3 regions of the Nocardia sp. NPDC057440 genome follow, and region 2 is predicted to be linked to each of the others. Evidence: riboswitches for the same ligand, from Rfam matches in the RefSeq annotation. Region 2 holds a riboswitch; each other region holds the start of a gene.

Region 1 (10,118 bases), on a different contig from region 2:
AGAGCGGCGCGCTACGCGCGCCGCTCGGTGCACCCGCCCTCCCGCTCCGCTCCCGGGCGGGCACCCCGGCGAGCAACCAGGGGAGAGATCCGAACTGCCACAGCGATTCCGAGTCACGACATACGATCAGGGCGCAGAGTTACCGCCTTCGTCCGCCTCCATATCGCGGCCTCGAACTCCGCGACGCCGCCACGGGATCAACCCCATCAGCTGATCCATGACCGCCAACGCAACGGCTACACGGCGTTCGTCAGGATGGAACAGCGCTACCGCGCCACACACGCCGATGTATAGCATCACGAGTGTCACAACGATGAGCATCAATGTGGATGCTGAAAACATGCTTCGCGCACCTCTTCCGAGGTCACACGAGGCGCTCCGCCCTCGTATTCCCGACGCGCGCGTCGGCCGTTAAGCGATGAAGCATGGCATTGTTGAGTTACGAGAGCGTCCAACCCGTCAGTATCGTCGTGCGGCGAGTAGGTCACTGTCGGATCGTGACAGTACCGCCCTCGTATAGTCTGTGCAAGCCTTTACGCACGGCACGAGCGACATGTCGTCGAAGGTCGGTCTGCTCTGGCCGCCGGGGTGGCTGTTGGCACTCGCAACGCCGTCGGGTCTGTGCCCACTCCCAATGGCCGTGTGCAGTAATCTCTTCCACCGACACGTCCTCATGCTCCGCTATGAACATCTCCGCAGGTTTGAGGCAGATCTTGCAGCGCATTGTCAAAACATGCCACGGAAGCGGGTCGGGTGACACAAACATGTCGTCAATGGGTTCAGACTCCCCCATCACTTCTGGCCCACCCTTCTCGAAGTAGTTACAGTTATCAGTTTGCGCTCGACGTTGAACGCGCCACACAGGTTCTGCCAGAACACTGCCGCACCCCTCCGGGGCTTGCCATCTGACAACAGCGGTCGCGACACGAATGCGCCAAGCAAATGCTCCATGAACAGGTGAAACGCCATTCCGGGTTGCTATCTAGGCGCAGGCTCCACCAGCACCCGCCCAAGCACCTCAACGAGTTCCGTGTTGCGCTTGTTCGCCTCCTGTAGCTGCCGATTTTGCTCTATGAGCGTCGAATCTATCTGTTTGCTGTTCTCGTTAGTTTTCTGCGTCAACTTATATATACCGACAAGATTTGCCACCAATGCAAGAGTCATAGCGGAAGTGGCGACGATGCCAGATAGACGCATCCCACGGCCGCGTCCGCCTTCGGTATCATCGGTGCGCTCCGACCACGATACATTCGTATCGGCCACAATTTCTTTGCTTACGTTGAACTTGGAATTAGGGTCGCCGTCAACGATTGCAGTGATCGTGTACTGGCGATTCCTCCTGAAGAGGCTGGGCGCAATCTCGATCGTGTTCCCTGAAACGGATGATTTTACACTGCCTTCGGTTGACCCATCCTTAATTATTGCAACAACTGACGCATTTACATCAATGATCAGCGGCGCATCATGCGCAAAGTCGCTAGGCCGTACGTCTTTGCTGCCTGAATTGACAAAATTCACCTCCACCAGATGTGGATTGCCAACGGGTTCATCGCCGTACGTCACACTGATCTTTTCGTGTACCGCACTAGCGGAGATCATGCCTTTCGACGCAATTTCGAACCTCAATTGGTTTGAGCGTCTATTCATCCAAGTTATGAATATTGTAACCAATATTGCGAGTATTCCGACGGGCGGGATTACGCTGAGCCAGTTCATTGACGAATGATTGCACTCGCCACTCCATTGCGGAAGCGACACGCGCGAGGGACACGCCGCACTGTGGCTCGTAAGCTTCAATTCATGCCGCAGCCTTGCCTATAGGAGCATCAGTTCCCGACTGACCGTCGCAAGCAGTGAACCAAGACGTTGCCGCAAGGTCATCGACAGGCCAGGAGTCTCTACTGTCACCACTGTCGGCTTCGCCGAGGTCGACAGCGCTGAAGTCGCAGGCCGTCAATCCTGGATGTCTTGACCATCCGTGGCGGCGGTGCCTCGCTGTACCAAGTCTCAGGGGTTCGATTGCCTGGCTAGGAACTTACGCCGTAGCCCTCGGCCGTCCTTCCTGCTGAGTGTGACGGGCTCCGCCATGGCGGCTCGCCCCTGCCGCGAAGACCCCTTAGGCTTCACCAGTGGAAACGTACGCCCATGAGGGGTGGTTTTTAGTACTTGTCGGCCTGGTAATTCTTGTCGGACTGCTGGGGATAATCGTCCCGATACTCCCCGGCGTCATCCTGATCTTCGGCGCGATCGCGGTCTGGGCGTTCGTCGAGGGCGGCGCTACCGCGTGGACTTTTTTCGCCGTCAGCACCGCGTTCCTCGTGCTGTCCGGCATCATCAAGTACACCTGGCCCGGCCGGAAGATGAAGGACGCGGGTGTCTCCAACCGGGCCCTTTTCCTCGGGGCGGTCCTGGGCATCGTCGGTTTCTTCGTGATCCCGGTGGTCGGTCTGTTCGTAGGTTTCGTTCTCGGCGTTTACCTTTCGGAACTTCAGCGCCTTCGCGAAAACCAACAGGCATGGCAGGCAACAGTTCACGCGTTGAAGGGCGTCGGCCTTTCGATGCTGATCGAGTTGTTAGGGGCGCTGCTGGCGACAGGAGTCTGGGTTATTGGCGCGATAGTGACGTAGAGGGAGTCATCCCAGTGCTGTGGCACGACGCCAAATCCATTCTCTCTGGAGCACGCTTACTCGAGGGCTGCGAGTCCCGACCCCTGCTCATGACCGTCCAGAGGCCTCGGCGCGGTGATCGACGGGTTCGCAGTCGCTTAGTCAATGTTCTTGACAGCCAGACTTTTCGGGTGGGTCGGGTATCCGAACCGGTTGACCGGCCCCGTGCTTCAGTGTGTAAAGCCGGCCTCACAGTCGGCGGCAGCGATCGCTTCGTGAAAGCGCTTGTGGATCCAATGGCGCTTGCCCAGGATGTTCACCCGACCCCATCGGCCGGAGACCGGACCGAGCTGGGTGTGGCGCGGCAACGTGTCCAGCAGTTGCTGCGGCCTGGCGCCGCCCGACAGCTTGCTGCTCTCCAGCACGTATATGGCGTCCTGAGTGACTGCCACGCAACGGTATTTGTTCCAGAAGATCGTCAGACCAGTGAGATACGTGATGAGGAAGAAGCCGAAGTTCGGCGCGGTCTGACAGATGAACACCTGCCGGATTTCACTGCCTGTGGGAAGTAGGGGTGCCGCACGCTCCACCAGGTCCTTCCGGGGTTCGGATCGCGCCGGGTGATCTGGGGTGGGGCTGCTTGTCACTCGCAAATCTCCTGGTGGTCACTCTGTGCGTGGGATTCGATCTGGGAGTTCAATTTTCGGAGTTCGAGTTCCAACGTGAATTCCAGCGGCCGGTGCGTCGACGGTCGCTACTGCGAGCTGATCATCTACCAAAAACCTCTCGGACGAGGTCAGCTCCTCGACGAACGACTCGAAATCAGGTGCGAGAAAGACGACGTCCGGCCCATCGGAGTCGATTTCCACGACCGATGGTTCGCCTGTCGGGCCGCAGGCACGATAGTCCAGCGCGACCCACCAGTGCCCGTCGCCGTGCAGGAGCACGACCGGTGAGGGAAGTTCCCACTCCCGCACCAGGTACGGCGTGTCCAGGATCGTGGGGGAATCATCCTCGTCGAGGATGCCTTCGAGGTAGTCGAAGCACGCGTAGTGCTCCGACCACGATGAACCCTCGACCGGAAAGGCGTCCCAGTGGGCGGCGACGTGGCCGCCGTTGCGCACCCGGAGCAGGCGCAGCAGCGAGGCGGGAAGTCGCACACCGAGTTTTTCCTCGGCGTCTCGGATCGCCGCATCGGTCAACGCCACATGGTTGTCCTCGATCGGGTCTTGCCAGAAGGATGTGATGACTTCCTCGAACTTCGCCACGGCCGAAATACTAGGGGCACAATAGATTTCGATAACTTCCGTAGGTGGGAAGCGCTGAGTGCGTCAGCTGGGCTCTCCGCTGAGGAAACTGACGCCGCTATTCGATCGCCGGAAACGGGATCGTGTCCGCCACCGCTTCGAGTTTCGGGAGTTCGTCGCGGCGCAACGGCAAAGTCGGCTGTTCGGCGCGGAACAGGGGAGTGGTCGGGTTGGGATCGCCGGGGAGCGCGCGGACCCGGGCCGGGAGCCGGTAGAAGGCGCGGGCGTTGTCTTCGAGGACCTTGAACATGTCGGTGCCGACGACGTCGCAGATCAGGTCCACATCCGAGTCCTTGAACGGGCGGCCTGCGCGGGTGCCGGGCAGGTCGGAGCCGAACATGAGGGCTTCGGGGTTCACCGCGTGAATCCGGCGCACCGTGTTGGCGACATTCATGGCGACGCGGCCGAAACCCGTTGCCTTCACACGGGCGCCGCGGTCGACCAGGTCGAGCAGGTAGGGCAGGCCCTCGTCGGACATGCCGAGATGGTCGATGGACAAGGCGGGCAGTTTGGAGATGACGGGCTGCAGCGAGCCGAGCATCTGGCCGTCGATGTAGACCTCGACATGCCAGCCTGCCAACTCGTGGGCGCGCAGTGCCTGCAGGGTCATGCCGGTGATGTCGGCGGCGGCGCGTTTGAGGTTGAAGCGCAGCGCGCGTACGCCGATCTTGTCCAGTTCGATGATCTCGTCGTCGGTGGCGTCGAGATCGAGGCGGGTCACCCCGACCCAGCCCTCGCCCAATTCGGCGAGTGCCGCCTTGAGATAGGTCTGATCGCTGCCTTGGAAAGAGCCGCTGACCACGGCACCACCGCCGATATCGAAGCGCGACATGCGCTTTCGATAGTCGGCGATGGTGAACGGGTCGGGCAGGTAACCCTCGTTCTCGGCCAGCGGGAACCGCGGGTCGAAGATATGGACATGGGCATCGAACACTTGTACAGAATGCCTCAGTGCCGGAGTTTTCGCTGCCGTAGACGTGACAGTACTTCCGCTCCACGCACGGACGGATCCGGTGCGATCACACCATGCGCCGCTCAGACCTTGTGCGGCTCGCTGGCACGCAGCATGTCCTCACGCTCGACGACCTTGACGCGCTCGCGACCCTCCGGCTCGCCGAGGGCGCGCTCGTGCGCGTCCAGGCGGTACCAGCCCTGCCAGGTGGTGAACGGGATGCCCTTGCTCTCCAGGAACGCGGTCACCGCGTCCAGCTCCGGCTGGGCGGCCGGGGTGAAGTTCGCGCTGTCGTCGAGCAGGCAGGCCACGGTTTCGTTGGCGTCGCCCTTGGTGTGGCCGATGAGGCCGACGGGGCCACGCTTGATCCAGCCGGTGACGTAGGTGGCGGGCAGGTAGCGGTCGGCGCCGTCCGCGTTCTCGTCACCGATCACGCGACCGGCCTCGTTGGGCACGGTGCCCGCTTGATCGTCGAAGGGCAGGTTGGTGAGGTTCTGCGACAGGTAGCCGACCGCGCGGTAGACGGCCTGGACGTCCCAGTCCCGGTACACGCCGGTGCCCTTGACGTTTCCGGTGCCATCGAGCTGGGTTCGCTCGGTGCGCAAGCCGACGACCTGGCCGTTCTCGCCGATGATCTCCGAAGGGGACTCGAAGAAGTGCAGGAACAGCTTGTGCGGACGGTTGCCCGCGTCGCGGATGGCCCACTGCTCGAGGGTGTTGGCGATCATGTCGACCTGCTTGGAGTGCCTGCGCGCGGCCTCGGAGCCCTCGTCGTAGTCGATGTCTTCGGGATCGACGATGACCTCGATGGTCGGGGAGTGGTCCAGCTCGCGCAGCTCCAGCGGGGTGAACTTCGCCTGCGCGGGGCCGCGGCGGCCGAACACGTGGACCTCGACCGCCTTGTTGGCTTTCAGTCCAGCGTGAACGTTCGGCGGTATCTCGGTGGGCAGCAGTTCGTCGCCGGTCTTGGCGAGCACCCGCGCCACGTCGAGCGCCACGTTGCCGACACCGAGGACGGCGACCTTCTCGGCCTCCAGCGGCCAGGTGCGCGGCACATCGGGGTGTCCGTCGTACCAGGACACGAAGTCCGCCGCGCCGTAACTGCCGTCGAGACCGATGCCGGGGATGTCCAGGGCGCGGTCGGCGTTGGCGCCGGTGGAGAAGATGACCGCGTCATAGAAGGTGCGCAGGTCGTCGAGAGTGATGTCGGTGCCGTAGTCGATGTTGCCGAGCAGGCGCACCTGTGGCTTGTCGAGCACCTTGTGCAGGGCGGTGATGATGCCCTTGATGCGCGGATGGTCGGGCGCGACGCCGTAGCGGATCAGCCCGAACGGAGCAGGCATGCGCTCGAACAAATCGATCGACACTTCGGCATCGGACTTCATCAATGCGTCGGCGGCGTAGATGCCGGCCGGCCCTGCGCCCACGATCGCGATGCGGAGCGGGCGGGTCGCTGCACTCTGTTCGGTCATCTCTTACGCGCACCCTTAAGGTCGAAAACAATTAATGGCGTCGGTCTTAGCCTAGGCTAACTCGACGCGCCGCTGTGGTTGCACCTGATGTGCGGACACTGGTGCCGACTCGCTGTCATATCAGCTATGACAGCAGGCCGCAGTCTCGCGATTCTATCGGTGGTCCGCCCGGCAGCCCGCGCCGGTGCGGTGACCGGCCCGCGGCCAGGACGGCCTGCCTCTCGTTGCTTACCCACGGTGTGCTCCGGGGTAACCGCTGTGCGCACGAGATCCTCCGCGGCGTGTCGTCGAGTTCGGGGGCGGGCGCTCGATAACCCCGCCGACCAGGGATCATCGTGGACATGACCGATCAGCGAGGCACCGACGGCGACGATGTAATCGAGGTCGACCAGACCGACTCCCGCACCCCGTGGCCGTTCATCGCGGCGGCGGTGGTGGCGGTCATCGTGGTCGTCGGGATCGTGCTCGGCGGGTTGCTGTCACCGGCTGAGAAAAATGTCACAGAAGCGGACCGCATCGCGGCGGCGGTCCGCAACTACGCCGACGCTCGCGGCCACAGCGACCTCACGCCGCCGCCGGGTGTGGCGTGCGATGGATTCGACGAGGGCAAGTCGTCGCTGGCCGCGCAGCTCGGTGGCCTCGAAACCGGAAAGACCGTCGAGATAACAAAAATCGAGAATCCGATGGTCGACGGTGACCGGGCGAAGGCGACAGTCACCACCGAGGTCAATGGCAAGGCAGCCACGGCGACCTGGAATCTGACGCGATCGGGCGACGGCTGGCTCATCTGCGGTTGACCGTCCCACGTCGTGAACTGGGGTTTGACAGGGTGACCCCCGCCCAGGCAATCTCAGAACCAGGTCATGAGAATCAGCGTCAAGCCCCGGCTTGCTGGTCGGCAACCCTCCTCCGCGGCGGGGTGCTCCGGGTGACGACCTGGCCGCGCACCCGAAACCAAGGTGCGGCAAGAGCGGATTCACAGGAGGTCCACATGAGTTATGCCGGTGACATCACCCCGCAGCAGGCGTGGGAATTACTGCGGGACAACCCGGAAGCCGTCCTGGTGGACGTGCGCACCGAAGGCGAATGGCGCTTCGTCGGAGTTCCCGACACCACATCGATCGAGCGCCCGACGGTGCTGATCGAGTGGGTCGACGGCACCGGCACCCGCAATGGCGCGTTCGTCGAGCAGCTGACCCAGGCGCTCGACGGCCGCGACCCGGAGGCCCCCGTCGTGTTCCTGTGTCGCTCCGGCCAGCGTTCCGCGCATGCCGCGAACACCGCGACCGGGGTCGGGATCGGACCGTCCTACAACGTGCTGGATGGCTTCGAGGGCGGCCTCGACGCGACCGGTCATCGTGGCGGCTCCGGCTGGCGCGCCATCGGCCTCCCGTGGCGGCAGTCGTGATCACCGGCGGCTCCTTCGACAAGCCGCTGCCCGATGGCGTCGGCCCGGCGACCCTCGGCGTGCGCGGTGGCTTGCGGCGCTCGGGGTTCGAGGAGACGGCCGAAGCGCTGTATCTGACCTCCGGCTTCGTCTACGAGAGCGCCGAGGCCGCTGAGGCCGCGTTCACCGGCGATGTCGAACATTTCGTCTACTCCCGCTACGGCAACCCGACGGTCGCCATGTTCGAGGAGCGGCTGCGGCTGATGGACGGCGCCGAAGCCTGCTTCGCCACGGCGAGCGGCATGTCCGCCGTCTTCACCGCGCTCGGCGCGCTACTCGGCGCCGGTGACCGGCTTGTCGCCGCGCGCAGCCTGTTCGGCTCCTGCTTCGTGGTGTGCAACGAGATTCTGCCGCGCTGGGGAATCGAAACCGTCTTCGTCGACGGCGACGACCTCGATCAGTGGGAGCAGGCACTCTCGGTGCCCACCCAGGCGGTGTTCTTCGAGACGCCTGCCAACCCGATGCAGACGCTGGTGGACGTGCGCCGGGTCACCGAACTCGCCCACGCCGCGGGCGCGAAAGTGGTGCTGGACAACGTCTTCGCCACACCGCTGCTGCAGCGCGGCTTCGAACTCGGCGCCGACGTCCTGGTGTATTCCGGCACCAAGCACATCGACGGCCAGGGCCGGGTGCTCGGCGGCGCGATTCTCGGTCCGCAGGACTACATCGACGGCCCGGTGAAGAATCTGATGCGCCACACCGGCCCCGCATTGAGCCCGTTCAATGCGTGGACCCTGCTCAAGGGCTTGGAGACGATGCCGCTGCGGGTGCGTCATTCCACCGAATCCGCGCTGCGCGTCGCTCAGTTCCTCGAGGGCAACAAGTCCGTCGGCTGGGTGAAATACCCCTTCCTGGAATCACATCCGCAGCACGCGCTGGCCGTGAGCCAGATGAGCGGCGGCGGCACGGTGGTCACCTTCGAGCTGAACGCGCCTGCGGATGAAGGCAAGAAGCGTGCCTTCGAGGTGCTCAACCGCCTGCGCATCGTCGACATCTCCAACAACCTCGGCGACTCCAAGACCCTCATCACCCACCCGGCCACCACCACCCACCGCGCGATGGGCCCGGAAGGTCGCGCGACCATCGGTCTCACCGACGGCGTCGTCCGTATCTCGGTGGGCCTCGAGGACGTAGAAGACCTTCTCGACGACCTGGACCACGCGCTCAGCTAGTGCGTCCCGCGCCGCGAGCGGGACATCGTCGAGTAACGAGCACAGCGATGTCCCGTTCGGCGACCCGCGGCGGCGCCGCGTGCCTACCCTGGACGTATGCGGATCTCGGTGGCAGCGGACGAGCGTGTGGGAGTGGCGAAGGAACTGATCGAGGAGCTGCATCGGCGCGGGCTGGAGACGCTCGCGCACGGGGCGCTTTCCGAGATGGAGCGCGACGACTGGGCCTGGGCCAGTGCGGCGGCCGCGCGTGATGTCGCCGAGGGGCGAGCCGAGCAGGGCATCGTCTGCTGCTGGACCGGAACCGGTGCCTCGATCGCCGCGAACAAGGTGGCCGGTATCCGGGCCGCGCTGTGCGGTGATGCCGTCACCGCGGCCGGTGCGCGCAAGTGGAATGACGCGAATGTCCTGGCGCTGAGCCTGCGCACGACCTCGGGTGCCCTGCTGACGGAGATCCTCGACGCCTGGTTCGTGACGGAGCCGAGCGCGGACTCGGATGATCGAGCCAATATCGCGCACCTCTCGAAGCTCGAGCGCGCACGCTGAGCGAACCGGGTCTGCCCGTTCCTTTGCCGATCCGCAGGTCGTGCACCCTTTTCCGGTCTGGCGAGCACCTGAACCCCATGGTGTCGCGGTGTGCCCGTGCGGGTCTCGAGCGGTCGAATGAGCTGCGCTCGGGAGCGACTTCGATTGCGGAATTGACAGTATTCTGTCAAATATGACAGGATACTGTCATGATTACGCAGACAGTTCACATGGCCGTTTTCGACACTCTCGCCGACTGGGAGGTCGGTGCTGCCACTGCGCACATCAACAAGCACACCTGGCACAAAGAGCCAGGAAAGTTCCAGGTCAAGACGGTCGGCTTGACCACGGATCCGATCACCACGATGGGTGGGATGCGGATCGTGCCGGATGTGGCGATCGCCGAACTCGCCCCCGCTGACAGCGCGATGCTGATCCTGCCCGGCGCGGATACTTGGGTTACGGGCGAACTTGCCCCGTTCGCTCGCCTGGCCAAGGCGTTCCTCGATGCGGGTGTACCGGTCGCCGGCATCTGTGGCGCCACCTTCGGGCTGGCGCAGGAGGGTCTGCTCGACACTCGCGCACACACCAGCAATGTTGCGGAATTCCTTGCCTACACCGGCTATTCGGGCGGCGACCG
Region 2 (10,118 bases):
CCGGCCTGGGTGATGGATAGGCGGTATTTGCGGCGGTCGTCCGGATCGCGCGTGCGGATCACGAACCCCGCCTGCTCCAATCCGTCGATCATCCGGACGACCTCGCTGCGATCGATGTGCAGCGCGTCCGATACCTGCTGCTGGCTGAGTTCGTCGTTGTCTTCCAGATGGACAAGTACCCACTGATCGCGCAGTGACGAGCCGATCTCGGTCTTGAGCGCCCGATTCAGCTTGCCGAACACATACGTCGGGAAACGCAGCAGGCCGGGCGGGCGCGCGGAGTCGGCGGACATCCCGGAATTCTACCCATTGTTGACTGACTAGATTGTTGATAATCTCCGCAATCTACAAACTCAACAGATTTGGGGAGGGCTATGACGGACACTCGGAACGCGGTCACCGCGGGTCGAACCGCACTGGAACCGATCACCGCACAGGTGTGGCGGGTGGCCGGTGTCGTCGTCTTCGGCGCGGTGATGAGCATGCTGGACACCTCGCTGGTGAATATCGGGCTCAACGTGATCGCGCGCGATCTCGGCGCTTCGCTGGACAGCGCGCAGTGGATCGCCAGCGCCTACCTGCTCGCGCTCGCGGTCACGTTGCCGCTGTGCGGGTGGCTCGGTCGGCGAGTGGGGACCGACCGGGTGTGGCTCGGCGCTTTGGTCGCCTTCACGGTCGTCTCCGGTCTCTGCGCGCTTGCTCCGAGTATCGGCTGGCTTATCGCGCTGCGCGTCACGCAGGGTTTGGCCGCCGGGCTGCTGGTGCCCGCCGGGCAGACGTTGATCGGCCGCGCCGCGGGCCCACAGCGGCTGGGGCGGGTGATGAGCGTGGTCGGGATCGCCGTGGTCGCCGCACCCGCGATCGGGCCGACCATCGGTGGCGTGCTGCTTGCTCAGCTGTCGTGGGAATGGCTGTTCCTGATCAATATTCCGTTCGGCGCGGTGGCATTCGTCCTCGCACGGCGCGTGCTGCCGCGCGAGGACGTGCGCGGCCGCGGCGAGCCATTCGATGTCGCGGGGTTCGTGCTGATCGGGACCGGGCTGTCGCTACTGGTCTACGGGCTCGGCGAATTCGGCAGCCGAGGCCGGCTTTCGGCGGTGTCGGTGTGGGTTCCCGTGCTGGCCGGTGCGGTGGCGCTCGGTGGCTTCGTGCTGCGCTCGGTACGCGGCCGCGGGCCGAAGGTCCTCGATATCGGCTTGTTCCGCACTACGATCTTCGCTACCGCGAACGTGGCCAACTTCTTCGCCGGCGTGGCGATGTTCGGGACGATGCTGTTGCTGCCCTTGTACTTCCAGTTACTGCATGGCAAAGGGTTGATCGCGACGGGGCTGTCGCTGCTCACGTTCGGTCTCGGCGGCATCGTCGCGCTGCCTGTCGCGGGACGGCTGACCGACCGCTACGGCGGTGGTGTCGTGGCGGTGGCGGGCAATGCGCTGATCATCGCGACCACAGTGCCGTTCGCACTGTCGGACGCCTCGTTGAATTCCGTGCTGGTGCAGGCGTTATTGCTGGTCAGGGGTATGGCGGCGGGGCTGACCGGAGTGCCCGTCGTGGCGGCGGCCTATGCGGCGGTGGGTCGCGAGCAGCTCCCGGATGCCGCGTCGTTCGTGAATATCTTGCAGCGGGTGGGCGGCGCTGTCGGTGCGGCGTTGATGGCGGTCGTCCTCTACCGCACGGCCGCGGCGGGTGCGTCCGTCGATGTGAGTTTCCAGCGGTCGTTCTGGTGGCTCACCGGGGTGGGAGCTGTCGCGCTCGTTGCCTCGATCCTGCTGTGGCGCAAGGAAAAAGGGTGACCTAGGCGGCGGAGGCCGCGGTGCCGATGCCGAGGGCCGCGAGGACGGCCGCGCTCGCCTGCTCCAGGCGATCGCGGACCTTCGGCTTGCGCAGTATCGCCACGGCGCGCGAGGCGGCGATCGCGAGCAGCACCATCTCCACCGCGGCGATGCTCGATTCGACCGCGCCGAGGGCGAGGGTGTTGGCGAAGGTGACATCGGTGAGGAACTGGGGCAGCACGGCCAGGTAGAACAGGCCGACCTTCGGGTTGAACATGCACGACACCAGCCCTGCGGCGAATGCCGAGCGAATCGATGCGGGGGAACCGGAATTCGCCTGCGCGGTAACCGCTTCGGTCGGGTCGAGGGCGGCACGCCGCTGTCGCCGGTGATCGATCAGCGCACGAACTCCCAAGTACACCAAGTAGATTCCGCCGACGATCTTGAGCGCGCGATAGGCCGTCGCCGACTGCTCCAGCAGGGCGGCGACGCCCGCCGCGACCACAACGGCCCACACGATGCCGCCGAGCGCCGACCCGAGCGCCGCCGCGATCCCGGGTCGCGCGTCCACCATCGAGAAGCGCAGCACCAGGAACGAATCGGGGCCGGGCGTGATCGACAGCAGTACGCACAGGCCGACGAAACTGAGCAGCAGGGAAAGCGTCACCCACCGATGGGACCGCACATCACGACATCGCGCAACCGGTTTCGACCGGCCGAGACCATGCTCGCCGGGCCTTGGCCGCGGGCGTCGTGTTTTCGATTCCGGTTGACAGCGGCCGGTGCGGTCTGCCAATCTCGGTGCAGGTCATGAGTACCAGCATCAAGCCCTGGCTAGCTGGTCGGCAACCCTCCTCCGCGGTGGGGTGCTCCAGGTGACGACCTGGCCGCCGCCCGACCGGGCGCGGCAAGCGCGGACTCGTACACCCCTTGGTTCCGGGTCCCATGACCGACGGGATTTCGTGATGACTGTTGTTGTGGATCAGACCTGTGCCGCCCTCGCCCGGGTTTCCGGCGGCGACCTCCTTGTGCCGCTCGTCCAGGGCGGAACGACCACCTACGCGAACTTCGACTACGCCGCGAGCGCACCGGCATTGGCGCAGGTCACCGACCGGGTGCAGCAGCTGTTGCCGTTCTACGCGAGCGTGCACCGCGGTGCGGGCTACGCCTCGCGGATCTCCACCGAGTGCTACGAGGCGGCTCGCGGTTCGGTGTCCAGGTTCCTCGATGCCGACGACGACCAAGTGGTGGTGTTCACTCGCAATACCACCGACGCGCTGAACCTGCTCGCCGCGTGCGTGCCCGGCGACACCGTGGTGCTGGATATCGAGCACCACGCCAACTTCCTGGCGTGGACGCGCAATGGCCGCCGCGTAGTTCGGGCCGCGGACACTGTGGCCGAGACTATCCGGCTGCTGATCGCCGAACTGTGCAGCAAGCCCGCCGCGCTGCTCGCGGTCACCGGGGCTTCCAACGTCACCGGCGAGGTGCTGCCGTTGGAGCGGCTGGCCACCATCGCACACCAGTGCGGCGCGCGCATCCTGGTCGACGCCGCGCAGCTGGCTCCGCATCGCCGAATCAGCCTGCGCGACAGCGGCATCGACTACCTCGCCTGCTCCGGGCACAAGCTGTACGCGCCGTACGGCGCGGGTGTGCTGGTCGGGCGCCGCGATTGGCTGGATGCCGCCGATCCGTACCTGGCAGGCGGTGGCGCGGTGCGCGAGGTCACCACCACGGGCGCCGACTGGGCCCCCGCGCCGCAGCGGCACGAAGCAGGCTCCCCGAACGTCCTCGGTGCGGCCGCGCTCGCCGCCGCCTGTGAGGCGCTCTGTGCGATCGATCCCGAAACCCTCGCCACCCACGAACGTCTGCTCGCCGACCGACTCCGCGTCGGCCTTTCCGCCATCCCCGGCGTCGACCTGCTGCGCATCTGGGACGACAGCCCCGACACCGTCGGCATCGTCGCCTTCACCCTGGACGGCTTCGCCCCCGGCCACGTCGCCGCCTATCTCTCCGCCGAACACGGCATCGGCATCCGCGACGGCCGCTTCTGCGCTCACCCGCTACTGGCCCGCCTCGGTCTCGACGGCGCACTGCGCGCCAGCATCGGCCTCGGCACCAGCTCCGCCGACGTCGACCGCCTCGTCGACGCCGTCGCCACCCTCGTCGAATCCGGCGCCACCTGGAACTACGCCGCCACCGATGGCCTCTGGAACCCCACCCCCGAAACCCGCCCTTTCACCAGCCTCGATACCACCGGCGGCGCCGCACCCTGCAGCATCGGCTGACCGGTCTTTGTGTGGTTGTCCGCGACCCTCAGCGCGCGGGAGGCCGGGTAACCGGGCTCATTCGCCGAGGGCGCTCGGGCGGTGGTAGCGGCCGTTGTAATAGAGCAGCGGCGCGGCGGCCGGTTTTTCATCGGTGTTGTCGTGGACGCGGGTGACCAGGCCGACGGCGAGGGTGTGGTCGCCGATGGGGATGAGCTGTTGGATGACGGCGCGGACCCAGATGGGGGTGCCGTGCAGGACCGGCTCGCCGGTGTCGAGGGTGGTCCACAGCGAGCGGTCGGTGAAACGTTCCTCCGCGGCGCGCGCGAAGCGCTGGGCCAGGTGGTGCTGGTGTTCACCGAGGAAGTGGATGACCACCGAATCGGCCTTCAGCAGGGCGGCGATGCTCGAGGAAGTGTGTGCGATGTTGAAGGAGACCAGCGGGGGTTTCAGCGACAAAGACGCGAAGGATGTCGCGGTGAAGCCGACCGGGCCGTTCTCGGAGCAGAGCGTGACGACCGTGACGCCCGCGGGATAGTGGCGCATAGAGGCGCGGTATTGCTCGGCGGTGATGCCGCTCAGATCGTCGGGAATCCGGAAATTCGTGGCGGGCCGTTGTGCTTCGGTCACATGACGAAGCTACGCCCGGTTCGAGGGTGGTGGGCGCCGACGTCGTTGTTCGATTGATGTTCGCACCGGCTGCCGCTCTGCTCGCGTGGGGTGATCGCCGCTGGTCGAGATTCAGTCCACGTCGATCGGAAGTCCGGCGGTGATCCGCACCAGTTCGCGAAAAGACGTGCGGAATACGGTGTCCGGATGACCGCCCGCGGCCCACAGCTCGCGATGCTCGGAGAGTGCGGTATCGACCCAGGTCGGCAGGTTGGTGGGGTGGCCGACCGGAGCGATGCCGCCGATCGGCTGGCCGGTGACCTCCCGCACCATCGCGGCGGGGGCGCGGGTCAGGGTGCCCTCGAGCCGCTCGCCGGTGTTGCGCAGATCGACCTGATGCGCGCCGGAAACCAGCAGCAGCACCGGGTCTTCGTCGAGTAGGAACACGAGTGATTTCGTGATGGCCCCCACGTCGACGCCCAGTGCCCGCGCGGCATCGGCGGGGGTGGGTGTCGGTGCGGGCTGCGTGACGATCACACCGTGATGGCCGCGCGCGATCAATGTGTCCGCGACCCGGCATGCGACCGGTGGTAGGGACCTGCGCATGAAACAAGGGTAGAGCGATTGCGGGCGGTACGCCGGGCGAGTGAATCAGTCAGTAGTCCGGGTATCCGTCGGAGGGCCCGAGCATGGTGTCGATGTGCGCCCGGGTGATCCGTGCGAGCTCGGTGACGACGCGCTGCGAGAACTGTTCGTGGACAACCGCGTCGAAGGCGCGATCAAGATCGGGCTGGGAGAGCGCCAGCAGCTCGACATCCACCTTGGCCAGCAGTGCGTCCCGATCCGGGAACGGACGAGCGTCGGCGATCGTGGCTGCCCATGTGACATTGCAGCAGCATTCGAACAGGGCATGAACGGCGCGGCCGCGACTGATCGTATTGAAGCGGTCGAGACCGATTCCTTGATGCATCAGCACGATGACCTCCGAGCCCGGTGAGCAAGTTTGCTGATCGGTGTCAATCATGGAGCCGGCGTCGGGCGATAACCAGCGCGGCGCACCGTTCTTTGCACAGCATTTACATGCGATGTTCGCTATGCGCCGCGGCCTGGCGCCGGCATTTCCGGGATCCGGAGTCTTGGTCTGCGTCCGGCTCGATACGCTGTACAAATGACTGATTGGCAGGCTTTCACCGTCGAAACCAAGGACCACGTCGCGCAGGTGACGCTGACCGGTCCTGGCAAGGGCAATGCGATGGGCCCGGATTTCTGGCGTGAGCTGCCGGAGGTCTTCCGTGGCCTGGACGAAGACCCTGAGGTGCGCGCGATCGTGCTCACCGGTTCCGGCAAGCACTTCTCCTACGGTCTGGACCTGGCCGCGATGGCGGGGACGTTCGGTTCGGTGTTGGCGGATAAGGCCTTCGCCGCGCCGCGGACCGATTTCCTCTACGAGGTGCGCCGGATGCAAGCCGCGGTGACCGCGGTGGCGGACTGCCGCAAGCCGGTCATCGCCGCGGTGTCGGGTTGGTGCATCGGCGGCGGGCTCGACCTGATCGCCGCCGTCGATATCCGCTACGCGAGCGCGGAGGCGAAGTTCAGCCTGCGCGAGGCGAAGGTGGCGATCGTCGCCGATATCGGATCGCTGCACCGGCTGCCCGGCATCATCGGTGAGGGGCACCTGCGCGAGCTCGCTTTCACCGGCAAGGACATCGACGCCGCGCGTGCCGAGAAGATCGGCCTCGTCAACGACGTGTTCGCCGATCAGGACGCGGTGCTCGACGCGGCGCACGCCACGGCACGCGAGATCGCGGCGAACCCGCCGCTGGTGGTGCAGGGCGCGAAGGACGTGCTCGAGCAGCGGACCAAGGATCAGGTGGCCGCCGGGCTGCGCTATGTGTCCGCGTGGAACTCCGCATTCCTGCCCTCGGAGGACCTCACCGAGGCCATTCAGGCGGTGTTCGAGAAGCGGGCACCGGAGTTCAAGGGCCGGTAAAGGCCGGTAAAACGCTTGCCATGGCCGCGGGCTCGTCTACATACTTGCATCACGCAACTAATTGATTTACGCAAGTAAAGGTAGGCCGGAGTGGACGCTGACGATCAGTCGGTCGAAACGATCGCGATCCAGCTCACCCGGCTGCAGCGGCACCGCGACCGGGTCGCGGCGCAGTTGCGCACCAGGGACGGCGTGGATCCCGCGGCATTCGCGATCCTGTTCCGGCTGCTCTGCGACGGACCGATGCGCTCGGGCGCGCTCGCCGAGGCGGTGCATTCGGACGCCTCGACGGTCAGTCGGCAGGTCGCGCAGCTGGTGGAGCGGACGCTGGTCGAGCGGCAAGCCGATCGGTCCGACGGCCGTGCCACCGTGCTGGTCGTCACCGAGCACGGCCGCGCCGTCGCGGAGCAGATCCGCAGGCGCAGGCACGAAAACCTGACCAGGGTGATGGCGGCTTGGACGCCGCAGGACCGGGCCGTTTTCGCCGGTCTGCTCCGGCAGTTCGTCGACGATTTCGAGCAGGCCAAGCCCGCCATGCTCGCGGCCATCCGCGGCAACCAGGATTTGTACAACAGTGAGACGGAGAACGATTCGTGACCGCACCGGCAACCGTGGAGGAATCCACCGGTTTCACCCACCGGCAGATCTTGACCATTCTCAGTGGCCTGATGCTCGGCATGCTGCTCGCGGCGCTGGACCAGACCATTGTGTCCACCGCGATCCGCACCATTGCCGATGATCTCGACGGCTACTCGATGCAGGCCTGGGCGACCACGGCCTACCTGATCACCGCGACCCTGGCGACGCCGTTGTACGGCAAGTTGTCCGACATGTTCGGCCGCAAGCCGTTCTTCATGGCCGCGATCACCATCTTCGTAGTCGGCTCGTTGCTGTGCACACTGGCGCAGTCGATGTACCAGCTCGCGGCGTTCCGCGCGTTCCAGGGACTCGGCGCGGGCGGCTTGATGTCGCTGGCGCTGACCATCCTCGGCGACATCGTCGGTCCGCGTGAACGCGCCAAGTACCAGGGGTACTTCCTCGCGGTGTTCGGCACCTCCAGCGTGGTCGGCCCCGTGCTCGGCGGCGTGCTCGCAGGTCAGGACACCATTCTCGGGGTCAGCGGCTGGCGCTGGGTCTTCCTCGTCAACGTGCCGGTCGGGCTGATCGCGCTCGGCGTCGTATCCAAGGTGCTCAAGCTGCCCAAGCGCCCGAACTCGACGGACCGGGTCGACTGGTGGGGTGCGTTCGTGCTCGCGGTCGGGCTGGTGCCGCTGCTCATCGTCGCCGAGCAGGGCCGCGAATGGGGTTGGGGCAGTGGGCGTTCGGTGCTCTGCTACGTGATCGGCGTGCTCGGCATCATCGGGTTCGTGCTGGTCGAGAAGGCGTTGAAGGACAAGGCGCTGATCCCGCTGCGGATGTTCTCCAACCGCACCTTCGCGCTCGGCGTTGTCATTTCCTTTGTTGTCGGCGCCGGGATGTTCGGCGGTATTTCGCTGCTGCCGCAGTACCTGCAGGTGGTGCGTGGTGCGAGCCCGACGTTGGCGGGTCTGCAGATGTTGCCGATGGTGCTCGGGCTGATGACGGGTTCGGTCGTGTCCGGACAGCTGATTTCGCGTACCGGCCGCTACCGGGCCTTCCCGTTGATCGGCGCGTCGATGCTGACGCTCGGTCTGTTCCTGCTGCACTTCCTCGACGCCGACAGCCCGCTGTGGCTGGTCATGATCTTCATGGCCTGCACCGGTTTCGGCCTGGGCAACCTGATGCAGCCGCTGACCCTCGCGGTGCAGAATGCGCTGCCGCCCAAGGACATGGGCGTGTCCACCGCCGCGGCGACCTTCTTCCGGCAGATCGGCGGCACGCTGGGTGTCGCGGTGTTCCTCTCGATTCTGTTCGCGCAGCTGACCCCGAACATCTCCACCGAGATGAAGTCCGCGGCCACCGATCCGGCCTTCCAGCACGCGGTCGTCCAGGGTGCGCAGAGCAGCAACCCCGCCGATGCCGCACTCGCGAAGGGCCTGCTCGCACAGGACACGTCGGCGGCGAGTGATGTGCTGAAGGACAGTTCGATCATCCAGCAGCTGAACCCCGATCTGGCGCGGCCGTTCAAGGTCGGGTTCGCCGAATCGATGTCGACGGTGTTCCTGACGGCGACCGCGGTGGCGCTGCTCGCGCTGATCCTGGTGCTGTTCTGGAAGGAAGTGCCGCTGCGGATGATGAGCGGGATCCAGGCGGCCAAGGGCGACGCGGCGGAATCGGCGAACGGCGCGGGACCGGATGTCGTGGAGCGCACAGGACTGCCGCTCGCGGGTGGCGAGGTCTTGAATCCGTCGGAAGATGCGGTCGAGGCCGTGGCGACGTCGGCCAACGGCACCGCGAGTTCGAACGGTGCCGGAGCGAAATCGGTAGGTAGCGTCGATTCGGTGTGAATCGACCGGACCTGGCCGCTGCCTGGTTCCGACGGTCTCGTCGGTGCCAGGCCGCGGCGTTTTCCGGTCCGGCGGGAGCATGCGCAGCCTGACGCGAGGGCCGTCCGGTGCCGGTTCCCCGCACTGCCCTCGGGCATCGGCGCGAGCAGCGTGGGCTACGGTCGCGTCGTGACGATGTCATGGGTGCGCTGACCATGCACTACCTCCGGGACCGGCTGCGGCGGCTGCCGTCGGCGATCGGTTACCTGGTCATCGGTGGCGTCACCTCGGTCTTGTCCCTTTTTGCCGTGATCGGGCTATTGCTGGTGGTCGCGCTGAGCCTGGTCGGTGTCGGGATTCCCGCGATACCCGAGGCGCTGCGGGTGCTGCGACCCCTGATCGGAGTCGAACGCCGCAGGGCGGCTCGGCGGCTCGGCGAGCCCATCGAAGCGGTCTATCGGCCGATGGAAGGCGATCTGCGCAGGCAGCTCGCCACAGCATTCACCGATCCGGCCAATCGCCGCGATATCGGGTGGCTGCTGCTGCACGCGGTGACCGGAATCTATGTCGGGGTGCTGGCCGTCGCGCTGCCGCTGAGCGCGCTCAACCAGCTGGTGATTCCGGCGTATTGGCGGTTGGTTCCCGCCGGTGCCGTCGACAACTTCGGAATGGCGGTCGACTCATGGTCGACGGCATTGCTGAGCATGCTGATCGCGGTGCCGGTCGGAGCCGTGGCCTTGCAACTGCCCGTGATCGCGGGATGGCAGGCAACCGCGGCCAGAATACTGCTCTCGCCACCGGAGGATGTCCTGCTGGCCGATCGGGTGGCGGCGCTGACCGCGACACGGGCGGCCGCGCTGGATGCGCACGGCGCGGAGTTGCGCCGGATCGAACGCGATCTGCACGACGGTGCGCAGGCCAGGATCGCCGCGGTGATCATGCAGCTCGGCCTGGCCGACCAACTGCGCGAACAGGATCCGGCGGCGGCACAGGGATTGGTGCGCAAAGCGCAGGACACCGCGACGGCGGCGTTGGCGGAGCTGCGCGATGTGGTGCGCAGCGTGTATCCGCCGGT
Region 3 (10,118 bases), on a different contig from region 2:
TGCGCTGGCCGTGTATGTCGCGGCGATGGATTACCCGCGTGGCACCGAACAGCACCGCGCGCCGATGTGGACCGAGCACACCACCCGTCCCGGCTGGCAGGCGGTCGCCGCCGTCGTGCCCGACGATTCCGGACGCGTCGACCTACGAACGTCGCCCATCGTCGCGATCGCCTACGGCTACCGCGGCGCCGCACACCAGTGGTGGCACCAGCAGGTGCACAGCGGCATGCGACGCTCGGGCTGGCCGGAACACTCTGCGCGCGAACTACTCTCGGACTATTTCGAGCTCACCGAGCTACACGTGCACCCGACCGCACAGGGCCGCGGCATCGGCGCGACCCTGCTCGCCCGGCTGCTGCAGGACCGGCCCGAACGGGCGGTGCTGCTGTCCACCCCGGAGGTGGAGCAGGAGGGCAACCGGGCGTGGCGGCTGTACCGCAGACAGGGATTCACCGATGTGGTCAGGAACTTCGTCTTCGCGGGCGACACCAGGCCCTTCGCCATCCTCGGACGACGGCTGCCGCTGTGAGAACGCGGGGCGGCGGTGGTGCGCCGGTGAGGGTCACGTGACGGTTGTGGTGGTCGGCTCCGGCCACAACGCGCTCGTCGCGGCCTGCTATCTGGCGCGCGCCGGACACCGGGTCGAGGTGCTCGAGCGCGACGAGGTGCTCGGCGGCGCGGTGTCGACCGTCGAGCGCTTTCCTGGCCATCTGGTCGATCGCGGGTCCTCCGCCCACATCATGGTGCGGCACACCGGGATCATCGAGGAGCTCGAGCTGGCCCGGTTCGGGCTTCGGTACATCGATTGCGACCCGTGGGGGTTCACACCGGCAGATCCGGACGGTGGCGCGCCGATCGTGTTCCATCGCGATCTCGATCGAACCTGCGCCTCGATCGCGACCGCCTGCGGTGCGCGTGACGCTGCCGCCTACCGCCGTTTCGTGGGGGTCTGGGGGCCACGCAGCGCGCGGGTGATGCGCGCGTTCGGCGGCTCGCCCACGCCGGGCCGGTTACTGCGTTCGTTCTGGGGGCTCGACGCACGCGCGGGCGGCAGTGCGTTGTCGCGGGAGTTTCTCCAGACCGGGGATGCCCTGCTGGACAGTTACTTCGACGACGAGCGGCTGAAAGCGTCGCTGGCCTGGTTCGGCGCGCAGTCGGGTCCGCCGATGTCGGAGCCGGGCACCGCGCCCATGGTCGGCTTCGCCGCGCTCATGCACACGCTGCCGCCCGGCCGCGCCGTCGGCGGCAGTGGTGCGCTGTCCGCCGCGCTCGTCGCGCGCTTGCGCGCCGACGGCGGCGATGTGTCTGCGGGCGATGCGGTCACGGCGCTGGAACACGTGGGCGACGGCTGGCGCGTGCGCACCGCATCCGGTCGAATCCTGCATGCGGACACCGTGATCGCGGGCACCCATGTGCTGACCACCCTGGACCTGCTGCGGGAAGGCGGATACGACCCCGCCGTGCTCGACGACTGGCAGCGCCGCATCCGGGTCGGGCCCGGCATCGGGATGGTGGTGCGGCTGGCGACCCGATCGCTGCCGAAGTATCCCGGCAGCTCGACCGAAGAGTCCGCGCACGGCTTGCAATTGCTGGTGTCCGATCGGCGACAACTGCGGCGGGCGCACGGCGCCGCGCTCGCGGGCGACCTGCCACCACGCCCCGTCGTGCTCGCGATGAGCTTCAGCGCACTCGACCCGACCATCGCCGCCCCCGGGGAACACCAGCTTTCACTGTGGGCCCAATGGCACCCTTACGAACTCGCCGACGGCACCGACTGGGCCGAGCACGCCGACCACGAGGCCGACCGCATCATCGCCGAGGTCGAGTCCTACGCACCGGGTTTCGCCGAGTCGGTGCTGCGGCGCCATGTGCAGACACCGGTCGACCTCGAGCGCGAGATGGGCCTGCGCGGCGGAAATGTGATGCACGTCGAAATGTCGCTGGATCAGATGATGCTGTGGCGACCACTGCCCGAACTCTCGGGTCAGAGGGTGCCGGACGCACCGGGGCTGTATCTGACCGGCGCATCGACCCATCCCGGCGGCGGTGTTTCCGGCGCGAGCGGGCGCAGTGCCGCGCAGCTCGTCCTGCGCGACCAGCGCCGGAATCGATTCCCCCTACTCCGCAGACGATGACCGACCCCACTCGGCCGAACGCGGGGCGTCGACCAGTGGCCGATCCAGGCGGCCCGGGGCGTCGTGCCGCGACGCTCCTGCGGCGACTCGCGACGGGATCCGCCGACACGACCATTGTTGCGCCACGGCCGCGAGACCTGATTCCCGCACTCGCGGCGCTGCTGTTGGTCCTCGCGCAGATCGCCTATCCGCTGACCACTGGGGTCGCCCGCGATCAGGTGACCCTCGTGGTGGTGTCGCTTTCGGCGGCCACCGCGCTGGTCCATGCCGGGATGACTCGAGGACCGAGATATGCCGCCGGATTTCTGGTGATCGTGTCGGGGTCGGGGCTGGTTGCCGAGATCATCGGCACCACAACGGGCTTCCCGTTCGGCTGTTATGACTACGCGGACGGCAGGCTCGGTCCTGCCGTGGCCGGAGTGCCGGTGGCGGTGGCACTGGCGTGGACCGGCGGGCTGTATCCGGTGTGGGTGGTGGCCGGTTTCTTGGCGCGCCGGGCAGTCGGCCGGATCGGGTTGACGGCGGTGGGTGCGGTGGCGTGGGACCTGTTTCTGGATCCGCAGATGGTGGCCGATGGGCAGTGGAGCTGGTGCGATATCGATTCGGGGCTGCCAGGGCTCGCCGGGATTCCGTATACCAATTATCTGGGCTGGTTCGCGGTGGCGCTGCTGATGGCCGTGGCGCTGACCGGTTGGGAACGCGCCGCGCGCGACGTGCGGCAGTCGCGGTCGAACATCACTGTCCCGATCGTTGTTTTCCTGTGGACGTGGCTGGGGTCCGCACTCGCACACGCGGTGTTCTTGGGTCTGCCCGCCTCAGCCTGTTACGGCGGGATCGGGCTCGGGCTTCTCGGCGTACCGCTGGTAGTGCGGCTGCGTCGGTCCCGAGGGCGACACAACGGGGACGGTTCCGCCCGTCGCGTGGCCATCTGAACCGATCGCCTGGCACGATGTGACCCGTGCAGCCGAGTCCTCTCACCACGCCGCCAGATGCTCCGGTTCTACCGTCGCCGCGCTCACCCCGCTCAGGGGTCCGGATCGCGGCGGCAGTCCTGCTGGCGGCATTGCTGGCGCCTGTGCTCGCCGGCTGCCTGCGCGTGCAGGTGTCGATGGGTGTGTCGTCCAATGACCGGGTATCGGGACGGATCGTCGCCGCGGTCGTCCCGGTCGACCCCAACGACAAGGGCCCGCAGCTGAAGTCGCCCGACTCTTTGGCGGCGAAGGTGCGGGTGCAGCCCTACAACCAGGACGGGTATGTAGGCAGCAAGGTGTTCTTCGAGGATCTGTCCTTCGGCGAGGTCTCCCAGCTCGGCGGTCTGTCCGAACAGACGCAGGGCATGTTCAACCTGCAGTTCCAGCGCACCGGCGACCTGGTCAGCCTCACCGGCAGGGTCGACCTGAAATCCGTTCCGCCGCACGGCTCGGACGTGCAGTTCACGGTGGCGTTCCCGTCGCGCGTCGCCAAGACCAATGGCAACCGTGAAGACGATTCCACCGTGTCGTGGAAGCTGCCTGCCGGTGATGTGTCCACGCTGCGCGCCGAGGTCAGCTACGCCGACCCGAACACCCGCTCCTTCGCAGGATGGGCGGGCATCGTCGGCGGCATCACCCTTGCCGTCGCCGCGATCGTCGCCGCACTGGCCTTCATGAACCGCAACCCCGCGCCGCCAGGCGCGCCGGAGGGCTTCTCGTTCAGCAGCTTGTGGCGGCCGCGACAGCGCCGCTGAGCCAGTGACGCCGAGCTCGTGACTCGACCGACCGCCGATGCCGAACGCCATCCCGCGGCACTGGCGCTGACCTGTATCGGCACCGGGATCGCGCTGCTCGGCAGCGCGATCGCGCTCGCCAACCGGGCAACGGTACGCCGACTGCCCGATGTCGCCGCGCCCGCCGCCGCGCCGATCACCGTCTGCATTCCCGCTCGCAACGAGGCCATGCGACTCCCCGCGCTGATCGGCGATCTGCGGGCACAGGCCGGAGTCCTCCGATTGCGGGTGCTGATCCTCGATGACGCCTCCACTGATGACACCTACGCTGCGGCCCTCCACGCGATAGCAGGCGACGAGCGATTCATGGTGCTGCGCAACAAGATCGAGCCCGGTCCCGGCTGGACGGGCAAGGCGGCGGCATGTGCGCGGCTGGCCGCGCATGTCGACGCACCAACGCTGATATTTCTCGATGCCGATGTCCGGCTGGCGCCACAGGCGATCGCCGCGGCGGCGGCCGAGTTCCACCACCGGGGTGTCGCACTGCTGTCGCCGTGGCCGAGGCAGCGAACCGGGTCGGCGGCGGAAGCCGTGGTGCAACCGCTGCTGTGCTGGTCGTGGGCGTCCACGCTGCCGATCTCGATGGCCAACCGCAGCAGCAGACCCTCGACAGCGGTGGCCTGTGGGCAATTCCTCGTCTTCGACACCGCCGCCTACCGAGCCATCGGCGGCCATGGCGCGGTGGCGGCCAGTCCCACCGAGGACCTGGGCATCGCCCGAGTCCTGCGCCGCAACGGTTTCCGCACCGCACTCGTCGCGGCAGGGCGGCAGGTGGAGACCAGAATGTACTGCGACGCCGCCGAACTCGAAGCGGGCTACACCCGCTGGCTGTGGTCCGCCTACGGCGGCTCCGCAGGCGCCGGTGCGGCCGTCGGAGCCATTGCCGCGCTGGCCTATTGGGTTCCGCCGCTGGCCGCGGTCGCAGGTAGCGGGGTGATCCGTCGCGCAGGCCTGCTCGGCTACTCCGCTGCGGTAGCAGGCCGCCTACTGTCTCGTTCCACCGAGGTCGGCGGCCCCATCACAGCCACGGATGTCCTCGCGGCACTTGCACATCCACTGTCCATCGGCGTATATCTCGGCCTGTGGGCGCGGTCCCGCAGCAGGCATCGACGCGGCGCCCTGCGCTGGAAAGACCGCCCGCTCCCTCCCTGACCTGCCTGCCCGCGTCCGCCACATAGGACCCCGGAGCGCGCTTACTCCTGACCCCGTCCCCTACCCCGTGCCGGACCCGGACCCGGACCCGGACCCGGACCCGGACAACCATTACACCGGGTGCCCGGTTGCGACACGGGGTGTGCGGATCGACACCGGGTGCGGCTGCCGTCGGGCGCGCAAGGGTGTTGTCTCGGGCTCCTGAGCCCGTTGAAGCCGGACGAGATTGTCGGGGGCGACCGGGCTATGGGACCGCGCTAATACCGATGGTCGGGAGGAAGAAGCAGGAGTGGCCGTTGTTCTGGACGGTACCGAAGACGGCGGCGAGCACGGTTCCCGAGCCGGTGTCGACCGGGACGGCGCGGACGCCGCCGACCGGGAGTGCGGCGAAGAAGAAGTCCTGGATCGCGCGTTCGGCGAGGGGGCGGATTTCCGCCGGGACTTCGGCGGGGACCATGGCGCGGAAGACGTCGGAGAGCGGGCCCATCGAGGTGAAGCCGCTGCGCCCGTTGCGCAGGTTCATCCACGCGACGCGCATGCCCGACACGGTCGAGGTGTCCGGGGCGACGCCGTAGGGCACGAAGGTGAACATGGTCTGGCCCGCTTTCACGGCGGTGAGGTCGAGGCCGGGGATGGTCACCGTGGTCTTGGGCCACGGGCCGGGAATAGCGCCCGCGACGGCGGGGACCAGGCCGAGGGTGCCGGAGTCGGAGCAGAACGCCGCGGCGGTGGGATACAGGAAGGGGTCCATGCCGACGGCGCGCAGCGCTTCGAGCGCCGATTGATACGCGCCGAACAGATCGGTGGGTGCGGCTGTCCGGGCGAGACCGGGGCGCTCAGCGGCGACAGCCGGGGCGGGAGCCGCCGGAGCGCCGAAAGCGGTGGCAGGGCCGGCAAGGGCCAGCGCGGCCGTACTCGTCGCGATGGCGGTCAGCGTGGTCAGACGGCGCACAACGGTCACTTCGGACCTCCTCATCGTCGGCACGATCGAGGTCAGGGTACTCCGGCAAACTCGCTAAGCAGGGAATCTTCAAGTTAGCAATTTTCTGGCGCGCCGCACGCCCTCGCGATCCGCGATTTCGGATCCATGAGGTGGGCGCTGCTCATGGCGACGGGCTCAATGATCGCGGGAACCGGCCCTCTCGGACAAGGGCTGTGCTCACGCTGATTCCTAACCTTGTTCTGGAGTGCCCCTGCTTCGCATGCTATTTCGGCTAGACCCTCGACGGCCCGCGCTCGCCGCGGGCCGCACCATCCAGAGCGACCGAGAGACCTGGCTCGTCGACGTCGCAGCAACCCCCCGCTCGCCGGGTGCGGGTGCTTCCGCCGGGAACGATGGAGGAAACCGACATGATCACCGAGCAACACAGCACCCGTTGGGGCCGCCGCCATGCCGACCAGTGCCGCCGCACCGCCGCGAGCTGTCGCGACTGACCGCGCCGCCAGATCGCGCACCCGTCACTGGCCGGGTGATGTGACCGCCTGATGAGGGGCCGGTCTCGTTCGTTTCTTCGAAGGACCTCGATATGAGTGCGTCCATCGCATCCAGCGCAGCCGCTGCCGTCGGCGGTGCGCCCGTAACCACCGCGACCGAGGACGTGGCTCGGACCCAACCCCACCGCGATCTACCACGCGGCAACCGCGGATCAGACCAAGATCGTGGCCACCTTCTCCGGCGCGGGCGAGGCGCTGCAGGGCGAGATCGGCGTGCTCACCAAGAAGGACAACGGGCTGATCGGGGCGGTGCACAAGGCCATCGACCACGCCATCCAGTCGGGCACCTACCAGCAGGTCATCGACCGGTGGGGGCTGAAGACCGAAACGGTGACCAGCTCGCGGATCAACCCGCCCGGCCCGCCGAAGAAGTCGTGACAGCCCGATGACACAGCGATTTTCCTCGAATCGGCGACTCTCCCCGGCACCACCACCCGAGCTGCGTGTGCACGCGGTCGCTCAGGACGATCCGTTGGCCACGCCCCTGCTCGCCGAGCTCGCCGTCGAATACAGCACGCGCTACGGCCGGACCGTCGGTGCGGTGCACGACTCGCTGCGCGAATACCCGGCCGCGGAATTCACGGCGCCGGACGGTGCGCTGCTGGTCGTCACCCGCGACGGCGAGCCCGTGGCAGGCGGCGCTTTCCGACGCTACGACGACGACACCGCCGAGCTGAAACGCATCTGGACCGCACGTGAGCACCGCATGCAGGGACTCGGGCGCTTCGTGATCGCACAGCTGGAGACCGAGATCGCACGGCGTGGATACCGCCGCATCTACCTGACCACGGGTCCGCGCCAGCCCGAGGCCGTCGCCCTGTATCTGAACCACGGCTACACCGCGCTCTACGACCCGGACATCCCCTCGGACGAGATCGGCCCGCATCCCTTCGAGAAGTACCTGCCCGCCCCACATCCCGCCTCCGACCCGGTAGGAGCCCACGCATGAAATTCCTGCTGTTCACCCTGGTCACCCGGGTTCCGGACCCGATAACCGGGCGGCTGCCCGGCACCAGGGAGCGACTGCGCAATGTCATCGAGCAGGCGGGCATCGCCGAAGAGCTCGGCTACGACGGGTTCGCCGTCGGCGAGCGGCACGAGGATCCGTTCCTGTCGGCCGCACCGCCGGTGATCCTCAGCCACATCGCCGCGGTCACCTCGCGCATCTCGTTGTTCACCGCGGTCACCACGCTGAGCCTGCTGGATCCGGTGCGCGCTTTCGAGGACTACTCGACGCTGGACAACCTCTCCGGCGGCAGACTGGAACTGATCATCGGCAAGGGCAACGGCAGTGCGCAGGCGGAGCTGTTCCACGTCACCACCGACGATCAGTGGGACCGCAATCGTGAAGGCTACAAGCTGTTCCGGGAGCTCTGGGCCAGCGACAGCGTGACATGGTCCGGCCGGTTCCGGCCCGAACTCCGTGCGGCCAAGGCGCTGCCGCGGCCGTGGCAGCCGCGCATCCGCATCTGGCACGGCAGCGCGACGAGTCGCGACTCGGTGGAACTGGCCGCGCGCCACGGTGATCCGCTGTTCTCGGCGAATGTCACCAATCCCATCGAGCCTTATGCCGAGCTGGTGCGCCACTACCGGGAGCGGTGGGAGTTCTACGGGCACGACCCCGCCGATGCCATGGTCGGCGCGGGTACCGCCGGATTCCACGTGGCCAAGACCTCGCAGGAGGCCGCGGAAGTGTTCCGGCCGATCTTCGAGGCGCGACTCACGCTGGCCCGCAAGCTCGGTTTGCCGGTGGTGTTCGAGACCCTCGCGGACTTCCTCGCCCGCAGTTCGGCGTTGGTCGGCAGCCCGGAGCAGGTGATCGACAAGGTCAGCCGTCAGCACGAGCACTTCGGCCACGAGGTGACCCACCTGGCCGCGGATCGCGACGGACGCACCGCGATTGCGCACCGAGACAGCCTCGAGCTGTTCCAGTCCTCGGTCGCCCCGGAACTGCGCAGACGGATTCGGAGCAGGCCATTGGCCGTGAACACGGACATCGACCATCCCGTCCGACCCACCACCGACTACGACCTCGATTCCCAGGGCGACCTCGTCCGCACCGAAACATCTGGAGTAACACAGTGATCCGACCCCGCTATCGAATCGCGGCCGTGGCCGCAGCCGTCACCGCGGCCGCGAGTCTCGCCGCCTGCGGCAGTGATTCGGCAGGGACCGGCGCCGACGCGGGGCCGCCCAAGCCGGGCGGCACGCTGCGCTACGGCCTGTCGGTGGCGCCGACCTGCTCGGACCCCGCGCAGTCGGGCACCAACCAGACGCTGTATGTCAGCCGTCAGATCGTGGATTCGCTGACCGATCAGGATCCGAAGACCGGCGAACTGAAGCCCTGGCTTGCGCAGAGCTGGGAGGTCACCCCCGATGCGAAGGTCTTCACCTTCCACCTCGTCGACGGCGTCACCTTCAGCGACGGCACGCCACTGACCGCGGAATCGGTGCGGAAGACCTTCGACTCGGTCGTCAAGCTGGGCGCGGCGAAGGCACCGCTCGGCGCGAGCTACCTCACCAACTATGTCGCGACCACTCCGGTGGACAAGCTCACCGCCCGCGTGGAGTTCAGCAAGCCGAATGCCCAATTCCTGCAGGCCACCTCGACCGCGCAGCTCGGCATCCTCGCCGACGTCACCACCGCGAAGCCCGCCGAACAACGCTGCGCGGGCGACAATGTCGGCAGCGGACCGTTCACCTATGCGAACTACCGGCAAGATGCCTCGGCGACGCTGGCCAAACGCGCCGGATACCACTGGGGTTCTGCGGTGTTCGCGCACCGCGGCGAGGCCTACCTCGACAAGATCGAGTTCACCGTCGTCCCCGAGTCCGGACTACGCACCGGCAGTCTCGGTTCCAATCAGCTCGACGCCATCAGCGATGCCCTGCCGCAGGACGCGCCCCAGATCGAGGCGACCGGCGGGCGGGTGCTGAGCGCCGCGAATCCGGGCGTGCCCTTCGGCTTCCAGCCCAATGTCACCCGCGGGCCACTGCGCGATCCCGCGGTCCGTCAGGCGCTGCTGCCTGCCATCGACCGCAAGCAGCTCATCGACACCGTGCTCGGCCCGCAATTCAAAACCGCGACGAGCTCGCTGGCCAGCACCACGCCGGGCTATCAGGATCTGTCGACCACACTGCCCTTCGACCAAGCCAGAGCACGTGGCATCCTCGATCAGGCGGGCTGGACACCGGGCGGCGACGGCATCCGGGTGAAGAACGGCGAGCGCCTGGCCTTCTCGGTCCTGTTCAGCCAGGTGTTCGCGGGCAATCAGGCGATCCTCGAACTGGTGCAGCAGCAGCTGCGCCAGATCGGCGTCGAGCTGCGGCTGGATCTGGTTGCGGTCGCGGAGTACACCGCGCGGCAGAACGCCAAGGACTACGACAGCGTCTACTACAACAGTACCCGCGCCGACGGCGACATCCTGCGCACCGCATTCAGCGTGGACAGTCGCAATCTCAATGTGCGCGAGCGCATCCCGACGCTGGACGACGCCCTCGACGGACAGTTGAGCACCGGCGACGCCGCCGCACGCAGCGCCCTCATCCGCACCGCGCAGCAGGCTGTGCTC

The links. Region 2 has a riboswitch for S-adenosylmethionine ahead of ACFU4Z_RS29395 (aminotransferase class V-fold PLP-dependent enzyme). Riboswitches for the same ligand answer to the same signal wherever they lie in the genome.
Region 1: another riboswitch for S-adenosylmethionine. It lies ahead of ACFU4Z_RS04950 (rhodanese-like domain-containing protein); the one in region 2 lies ahead of ACFU4Z_RS29395 (aminotransferase class V-fold PLP-dependent enzyme).
Region 3: another riboswitch for S-adenosylmethionine. It lies ahead of ACFU4Z_RS30220 (ABC transporter substrate-binding protein); the one in region 2 lies ahead of ACFU4Z_RS29395 (aminotransferase class V-fold PLP-dependent enzyme).

The regions. Positions count from the first base shown of each region.
Region 1 covers NZ_JBHVDF010000002.1:400,662-410,779, forward strand. The annotation lists gene ACFU4Z_RS04910 (hypothetical protein) at 127-342, opposite strand; gene ACFU4Z_RS04915 (hypothetical protein) at 979-1,716, opposite strand; gene ACFU4Z_RS04920 (DUF456 domain-containing protein) at 2,130-2,627, shown strand; gene ACFU4Z_RS04925 (hypothetical protein) at 2,837-3,253, opposite strand; gene ACFU4Z_RS04930 (SMI1/KNR4 family protein) at 3,272-3,874, opposite strand; gene ACFU4Z_RS04935 (amidohydrolase family protein) at 3,972-4,847, opposite strand; gene ACFU4Z_RS04940 (FAD-dependent oxidoreductase) at 4,949-6,337, opposite strand; gene ACFU4Z_RS04945 (hypothetical protein) at 6,679-7,134, shown strand; SAM riboswitch class IV at 7,197-7,314, shown strand; gene ACFU4Z_RS04950 (rhodanese-like domain-containing protein) at 7,329-7,745, shown strand; gene ACFU4Z_RS04955 (O-succinylhomoserine sulfhydrylase) at 7,742-8,956, shown strand; gene ACFU4Z_RS04960 (RpiB/LacA/LacB family sugar-phosphate isomerase) at 9,053-9,499, shown strand; gene ACFU4Z_RS04965 (type 1 glutamine amidotransferase family protein) at 9,688-10,118, shown strand, end outside.
Region 2 covers NZ_JBHVDF010000017.1:119,036-129,153, reverse strand. The annotation lists gene ACFU4Z_RS29410 (MarR family winged helix-turn-helix transcriptional regulator) at 1-293, opposite strand, end outside; gene ACFU4Z_RS29405 (DHA2 family efflux MFS transporter permease subunit) at 375-1,793, shown strand; gene ACFU4Z_RS29400 (LysE family translocator) at 1,795-2,439, opposite strand; SAM riboswitch class IV at 2,579-2,692, shown strand; gene ACFU4Z_RS29395 (aminotransferase class V-fold PLP-dependent enzyme) at 2,738-4,060, shown strand; gene ACFU4Z_RS29390 (flavin reductase family protein) at 4,118-4,669, opposite strand; gene ACFU4Z_RS29385 (YbaK/EbsC family protein) at 4,781-5,254, opposite strand; gene ACFU4Z_RS29380 (2-oxo-4-hydroxy-4-carboxy-5-ureidoimidazoline decarboxylase) at 5,304-5,858, opposite strand; gene ACFU4Z_RS29375 (crotonase/enoyl-CoA hydratase family protein) at 5,817-6,638, shown strand; gene ACFU4Z_RS29370 (MarR family winged helix-turn-helix transcriptional regulator) at 6,729-7,235, shown strand; gene ACFU4Z_RS29365 (MDR family MFS transporter) at 7,232-9,064, shown strand; gene ACFU4Z_RS29360 (sensor histidine kinase) at 9,172-10,118, shown strand, end outside.
Region 3 covers NZ_JBHVDF010000018.1:144,424-154,541, reverse strand. The annotation lists gene ACFU4Z_RS30250 (GNAT family N-acetyltransferase) at 1-529, shown strand, start outside; gene ACFU4Z_RS30245 (phytoene desaturase family protein) at 567-2,135, shown strand; gene ACFU4Z_RS30240 (carotenoid biosynthesis protein) at 2,132-3,067, shown strand; gene ACFU4Z_RS30235 (LppM family (lipo)protein) at 3,094-3,861, shown strand; gene ACFU4Z_RS30230 (glycosyltransferase) at 3,880-5,052, shown strand; gene ACFU4Z_RS30225 (hypothetical protein) at 5,297-6,013, opposite strand; SAM riboswitch class I at 6,301-6,394, shown strand; partial or broken gene ACFU4Z_RS30220 (ABC transporter substrate-binding protein) at 6,652-6,924, shown strand; gene ACFU4Z_RS30215 (GNAT family N-acetyltransferase) at 6,932-7,495, shown strand; gene ACFU4Z_RS30210 (LLM class flavin-dependent oxidoreductase) at 7,492-8,631, shown strand; gene ACFU4Z_RS30205 (ABC transporter substrate-binding protein) at 8,628-10,118, shown strand, end outside.